2 regions of the Streptomyces sp. NPDC001902 genome follow, and region 1 is predicted to be linked to the other one. Evidence: riboswitches for the same ligand, from Rfam matches in the RefSeq annotation. Region 1 holds a riboswitch; the other holds the start of a gene.
What was found. A riboswitch is a leader RNA that binds a small molecule or an ion and turns the genes downstream of it on or off. The one in region 1 is predicted to bind cyclic di-AMP.

Region 1 (3,421 bases):
CGTACGAACCGCCCCAGCCCGCGGAGACCACGGTGCCGCCGGCGATCGACTTCACCTTGGTGCCGGTCGAGGCGATGAAGTCGACACCGGTGTGGTAGCCCTTGGACCACATGGCACCGGCCTGGTGGTAGGCGGTGCCCAGGGTGACGTGGTCGAGCGGGGCGGTGTAGCCGGAGGTGCTGGCGGCCTTGGCGGCGGCCGGCTTGGCGGCCGGGGCGGCCTTCGCGGCCTTGGGCGCGCTCTTGGCGGCGGCCTTCTCGCCCAGGGACAGGACCTGGCCCGGGTAGATCAGGTTCGGGTCGCCGCCGATGACCGACTCGTTGTTCGCGTACAGCTTCTGCCAGCCGCCCTCGACCGACCGGGCGTTGGCGATCTTGGAGAGGGTGTCGCCGCCGGCGACCTTGTAGGAGCCGCCGGCGCTCTTCGGCTTGGCGGTGGCGGCCTTCGGCGCCTCGGCCTTCTTGGCGGGGGCGGCGGGCTTGGCAGCCGGCTTCGCGGCGGTGCCGGAGACGCTCTGCGGGGTGGCCGACGGGTTGGCCATGGCCTTCGTCAGACCGGCCTTGGGACCGCACACGGGCCAGGCCTGCGGACCCTGGGTCGCGAGGACCTTCTCCGCGACGGCGATCTGCTCCGCCTTGGTCGCGAGGTCGGCGCGCGGGGCGTACTTCGTGCCGCCGAAGCCGGCCCAGGTGCTCTGGGTGAACTGCAGTCCGCCGTAGAAGCCGTTACCGGTGTTGATGGACCAGTTGTTGGTGCTCTCGCAGGCCGCGACCTTGTCCCAGACGCTCACGGGAGCGGCGTGGGCACCGGTGGCGCCGACGATCGGGAGCGCCACGGCGGCGCCGGTGGTGCCGGCCAGCGCGCTGATACGGGTAATGCGGGTGTTCCGCGGACGACGGTGCTTTCCCTTACCGGGCATGCCGAATTCCTCTCCGACGCCTGCGAGGTAAGCTGTCGGGTTCGGGCTGGAGATGCCCGGCCGCAATGGGGCATGCCAAATAAAGGCATGTCGCTGCGACTTCACCCCTAGCCGTCCCGAGACCAACGGGAACGGCAAACTACCTGGGTCCCCCGCTCCTGCCGTGCGGTCTTGTCATCCGGCGTCCGGGCAGCGGCAGGACTAGGCGTTCTACCCGGAAGAATCTCGCAGGAATTTGTCCTGCGAGATCTGGAAGCTAAACGACGGAATCGTCCCGGAGCAAGGACCAGAATCACGCCCCCCGGCGGACCGCAAGTCGATCATCCGCTTCTGTGACTTTAGGTGAGAAGTGTCCGCTCTGTGTAGGCGGAAAACTGTCCCACGGTAATTGCGCGATATCACCCGGTGAAATTCGGCGGGAACATTAGACGCTGCGTGGCCCATGGCCTCCGCTGCGTGTTCGGCGCGTGACACCCATCACGCATCGATTCCCTACGCATGCACTGTGGCCGCATATGTCCGGTTAGGCGGCTTAATGCCGGATAAGACAGGACGTGTTCCGGTCCAACCCGCCCCGGACCGCGCCGTCCTGAGGTCCCCCCGGAGGAACGCCCCCCGGATGCAACCGCCGAGGAGGGTCCGCGATTCCCGGACGGGCCGCGCCGAGGCGTTCCGCGGTGTGGCGTGCGCCACAACCACCCCTCCGGCGGGGCGAGAAAGGGGACGTGCACGACGGCCGCCGTCCGGAGAACGGACGTGACAGCGCCGATTGGGCGACGGTAGCCTCCCAATCCCGCACATTTTCTTACATCGCCCGGGAGACCTCGCGTGCCCTACCTCGCCGCCGACGACCGCTACGCCTCGATGGAATACCGCAGGACCGGGCGCAGCGGGGTCCTGCTGCCCGTCGTGTCCCTGGGCCTGTGGCACAACTTCGGCGACACCTCGCCGTTGGAGAACCAGCGCGCGGTGCTGCGCCGCGCCGTCGACCGCGGCGTGGTCCACATCGACCTGGCCAACAACTACGGCCCGCCCGCCGGCTCGGCCGAGGCCAACTTCGGCACCCTCTTCGCCCAGGACTTCCGCCCGTACCGCGACGAGCTCTTCATCGCCACCAAGGCCGGGTACGACATGTGGCCGGGACCGTACGGCGAATGGGGCAGCCGCAAGTACCTGCTCTCGTCGCTGGACCAGTCGCTGGGCCGCATGGGCCTGGACCACGTGGACGTCTTCTACTCGCACCGCTTCGACCCGGACACGCCCCTGGAGGAGACCATGGGCGCCCTGGACTCCGCGGTCCGCCAGGGCAAGGCCCTGTACGCCGGCATCTCCAACTACCCCGCCGAGGCGCACCGCCGGGCGACGGAGATCCTGCGCGAGCTGGGCACCCCGCTGCTGATCCACCAGGCCGCCTACAGCATCCTCCAGCGCGACCCGGAGGCCGGGGTCCTCGACGCCGTCGGCGACACCGGCACCGCGCTCATCGCGTACTCGCCGCTCGCCCAGGGCCAGCTCACCGACCGATACCTCCAGGGCGTGCCGGCCGACTCGCGGATGGCGCTCGGCCACTTCCTCAAGCGCGACGCCCTGACCGAGCTGAAGCTCACCTTCCTGCACGCCCTCAACAAGCTCGCCGGCGAGCGCGGTCAGACCCTGGCGCAGCTGGCCCTGAGCTGGGTGCTGCGCGACCCGCGGGTCGTCTCCGTCCTCATCGGCGCGAGCAGCGTCGCCCAGCTCGACCAGAACCTCGCCGCCCTCGACGCGGGCCCGCTCACCGCGGACGAGCTCGCCGAGATCGACCGCCTCTCGGCGGAGGCGGGCGTCCGCATCCCGTAACGGCCGCTCCGCACGTACGGAAGGGCGGGCCCCCGCAGGGGCCCGCCCTTCCGCGTCGGTGCCCGGCTCAGACGAGACGGGCCTCCAGCGCGGCGCGGACGCCGGGCCACTCGCCGGCGACGATGGAGTAGTACGCGCTGTCGCGGACGGTGCCGTCCACGGCGAGGGTGTGGGCGCGGCGGATGCCCTCGAAACGGCCGCCGATGCGCTCGATCGCCGCGCGGGAGCGCGCGTTGCGCGCGTCCGTCTTCAGGGTGACGCGCAACACGTCCCATACGTCGAACGCGTGGGTGAGCAGCAGCAGCTTCGCCTCGGTGTTGCAGGGGGTGCGCTGGGCGGAGGCGCCGAGCCAGGTGCTGCCGATCTCGGCGACGGTGGGCACCGCGCCGCTGCGGGGCACGGAGCGGCCGGCGGGCCAGGCGGGGGTGGCCGTCCAGTGGTCGAGGTCGAGGAACCGCGTGGAGCCGATCAGGGTGTCACGCTGGACGTCCCGCACGGCGAAGGGGAGCGCGGCCCCGGTCGCCTGGTCCTGGAGGGCCTCCTCGACGTAGCGCGCCATCGCCTCGCGGTCGGCCGGCACCTTTGTGTAGGCGTAGGTGTCGCGGGATTCGTCGGCGGCGCGCAGCAGCCCGTCCGCGTGGGCGGCGCTCAGCGGCTCCAGGCGGA
Region 2 (3,421 bases), on a different contig from region 1:
CGCTGAGCCGCAAGGACGGCGCCGGCCGCGCCCCGCGCGCCCTGCGGTGACGGGCCGTGGTACCCGAACTGCCCCCGCTCCCCGCACTGACGCGGGCCGAGGGCGAGCTGATCGACACCTACCTGCAGGTCGTGGACCTGCTGGGCCGGATCAACCCGTCCCGCTCCCGGGACACCTACGGGGCGCTGCGCGCCGCGCAGGCCCTGGTGGGGAGGGCGGCTGAGCTGCGGGACGCGCTGACGCTGATGCACATGCGCGGGGAGGGCGAGGTGCACACGGCGACGATGGAACGGGCGCTGCGGGTGCTGGACGGCGAACGGCGCACCGGTCAGGTCACCTTGCCGCCATCACGGCCGTGCTGACGGAGCGTCACGACACACTGGTCCGTTCGGGCGGCGCGAACTCGAACCGAATGGACTCGCCCGATCGTTGTATCTGCCGTGGACGGCCGAGTGGCCCCGAGTTGCGCGATATGGCCGCACACATCCGGAATCTGACGCTCCGTCCCTGGTGTTCGACTCCTTTCGAGTCGTCAGTCCGGGTCCCGTGTCGCGGAGTCCACCCGAATAGGTGAGTCGTGAACAGACTCACATTCGACCGGTTGTGCTGGGAATCGGCCGCTTCGGTGGGTGATCATCCCTTCGACGACAAGCCCCCGTCATCCCGGCGGGGCGGTCCGCGCGGACGCCGAATCCTGCCGCCGCGCGGATGCCAGGTCGACGACGACTCATCGGCAGGAGCGGAGGACCCGAGCACTACGGGTCCGGTCGCCGGACCCTTGGGGTGAAGCCGCAGCCGCGGCCGGGCATCTTCGCCTGCCCGAACCCGACAGGTCATCCTTCGCAGGCGGACGACGAAGGGTTGCGCATGAGTGCGCCAACAGCCATGTCCGGGGTCCTGTGCCGGCTCGGAGCGGTCTCCGCCCTCACGGCGGCCGCCGTGGCCGGTCCCGCCGTACTGCCGGAGCTCGCCCAGCAGGCAGACGCGGCGGCGGTCTCCGCCAAGGCGCTGAAGATCGCGGCATCCAAGAGGGGCGCGCCGTACCAGTACGGGGCCGCCGGCCCCGGCAGGTTCGACTGCTCCGGGCTCACCTTCTACTCCTTCAAGAAGGCGGGCAAGAAGCTCCCCCGTACCGCGGGCGCCCAGTACAACAGCGTCCGGCACATCCGGAAGTCCTCACGGACCCGTGGTGACCTGGTCTTCTTCCACTACGGGAGCAACGTGTACCACGTGGGGATGTACGCCGGGCACGGGAAGATCTGGCACTCCCCCAAACCCGGCGGGCGGGTGCGGCTGGAGAAGATCTGGAGCCGCAGCGTCTGGTACGGACGGGTGAAGTGACCCCGGTCGCGGGGGGGGGGGGGGGGGGCGCCCCCCCCCCCCCCCCCCCCCCCCCCCCCCCCCCCCCTCCCGCGGTCTTGGGGACGGAACTCAGTGCCGGGCCTGCTCCGGGTGGCGCAGGCACCAGCCGGCCCAGGCGGAGGCGACCATCTCGCGCACCTCGTGGCGGGCCGTCCAGCCCAGCTCCTCCTCGATCCGCGAGGCGGAGGCGACGACCCGGGCGGGGTCGCCGGGGCGGCGCTCGATGACCTGCGCCGTCGCGTCGGTGCGGCCGGTGACCGAGCCGATGATGCCCACCATCTCGGCGACCGAGACGCCCTCGCCGCGGCCGATGTTCAACACCAGGGCGGCGGTCGGGTCCTCCGCCAGCCGGCGCGCGGCGGCGACGTGGGCGGAGGCGATGTCCTCGACGTGGATGAAGTCGCGTACGCAGGTGCCGTCGGGGGTCTCGTAGTCGTCGCCGAAGATCAGCGGGGGCTTCCCCTGGGAGAGCCGTTCGAAGACCATCGGCACGAGGTTGAAGATCCCCGCGTCACCCAGCTCGGGCGTGGCCGCGCCGGCCACGTTGAAGTAGCGCAGGCAGGCGGTGGCGATGCCGTGGGCGGCACCCGTCGCCCGGACCATCCACTCGCCGACGAGCTTGGTCTCCCCGTACGGGCTCATGGGCGCGCACGGGGTCTCCTCGGTCACCAGGTCGACGTCGGGCATCCCGTAGACCGCGGCGGAGGACGAGAACAGGAAGCTGGTCACCCCGGCGCGCACCGCGGCCTCCAGGACGGTCTGCAGGCCCTGGACGTTCTCCCGGTAGTAGTGGAGCGGACGCTCCACCGACTCTCCGACCTGCTTCTTCGCCGCGATGTGCACGATCCCGCGCACCGAGTGATCGCGCAGCACCCGGTCCAGCAGCTCCGCGTCCAGCACGGAGCCCTTCTCCAGGTGCACCCCGGCGGGCAGCCGCTGCGGGTCGCCGGTGCTCAGGTCGTCCACGACGACGACCTGCTCGCCGCCGTCGACCATGGCCTTCACCACATGCGACCCTATGTATCCGGCACCGCCAGTAATCAACCACGTCATCCGACGCATCCTAACGGCTCTCCCACGGCGGCCCCGAACCCCCTGCGGGACGGGCCCCGCGGTACACTCCGCCGACTTTTTGTTTACTATCCATTCATCCACACAACCGTTTGCCGTCGCCCCGCGTCGTAGGAACGGTTGGAGCAGGCCCCACCGCGGGACACCGCTCGCCCGACGGCCCGCGCAGCATCGCGGACGCGTCCCAGCCTCAACCGATCCGCTGCCCCGGTTCGGTGCCTGATTCGCCTCGAAAGGGTTCTGGTCCATGGAAATACCGCCGCTCGCGGAAGTACGGCGCCTCACCGAGAAGAAGCGGGACGCCTGGTGGACCGTTTTCCTGGTCGACCCCGTGGCGACCCCGTTGGTGCGCTGGACGGCCAGGTGGACCCGACTCACCCCCAACCAGATCACCTGGGGCGCCCTCTTCCTCGGCCTGGGAGCCGCGGCCTGCTTCGCGCTCGCCGACTGGAAGTACCTGATCATCGGCGCCGTGCTGTACCACTTCAGCTTCATCCTGGACTGCATGGACGGGAAGCTGGCCCGGCTCACCGGCAAGGGCTCCGAGTTCGGCGGCTGGCTCGATTACATCTTCGACCGCATCCGCGTGGTGTGCTGCGCCGCGGCCCTCATGGGCGGCCAGTTCTACCGCACGGACAACCCCGTCTACATGTGGCTCGCCCTCGCGGTGATCTTCCTCGACGCGCTGCGGTACCTCGACGCGCTGCAGATCTTCAAGGTGCGGCACGGCATGCGCAAGAAGATCCAGAAGCGCCTGCAGGAGCTCGACTCCGCCAAGCCGCACGCCTTCATGGAGGACCTGCTGCGCGAGCGCTCGGAGGACGAGACGCAGGCCGAGGCGGAGGCCAGGAACGAGGCCGAGACGGAGGCGGACGCGTCCGTGCGGACCGTCCCCGCGCAGTGGACCGGTCCTGACGCCGCCCGGCCGGCCGCCACGGTCGCGGCGGACGCCGCCACCCCGGCCGACCAGGCTTCGGACGCCGCGCCC

Region 2: it holds a riboswitch for cyclic di-AMP, as region 1 does, so the genes downstream of both, ACFYYN_RS14900 (C40 family peptidase) here and ACFYYN_RS27105 (transglycosylase family protein) in region 1, are expected to answer to the same signal.

Annotation. Positions count from the first base shown of each region.
Region 1 covers NZ_JBIATA010000018.1:143,770-147,190, forward strand. Annotated here, with positions in the region: gene ACFYYN_RS27105 (transglycosylase family protein) at 1-919, opposite strand, end outside; cyclic di-AMP (ydaO/yuaA leader) riboswitch at 922-1,113, opposite strand; gene ACFYYN_RS27110 (aldo/keto reductase) at 1,748-2,755, shown strand; gene ACFYYN_RS27115 (GNAT family N-acetyltransferase) at 2,823-3,421, opposite strand, start outside.
Region 2 covers NZ_JBIATA010000007.1:179,115-182,535, forward strand. Annotated here, with positions in the region: gene ACFYYN_RS14890 (ATP-dependent Clp protease proteolytic subunit) at 1-50, shown strand, start outside; gene ACFYYN_RS14895 (hypothetical protein) at 57-362, shown strand; cyclic di-AMP (ydaO/yuaA leader) riboswitch at 711-864, shown strand; gene ACFYYN_RS14900 (C40 family peptidase) at 868-1,341, shown strand; gene galE (UDP-glucose 4-epimerase GalE) at 1,432-2,415, opposite strand; gene ACFYYN_RS14910 (CDP-alcohol phosphatidyltransferase family protein) at 2,681-3,421, shown strand, end outside.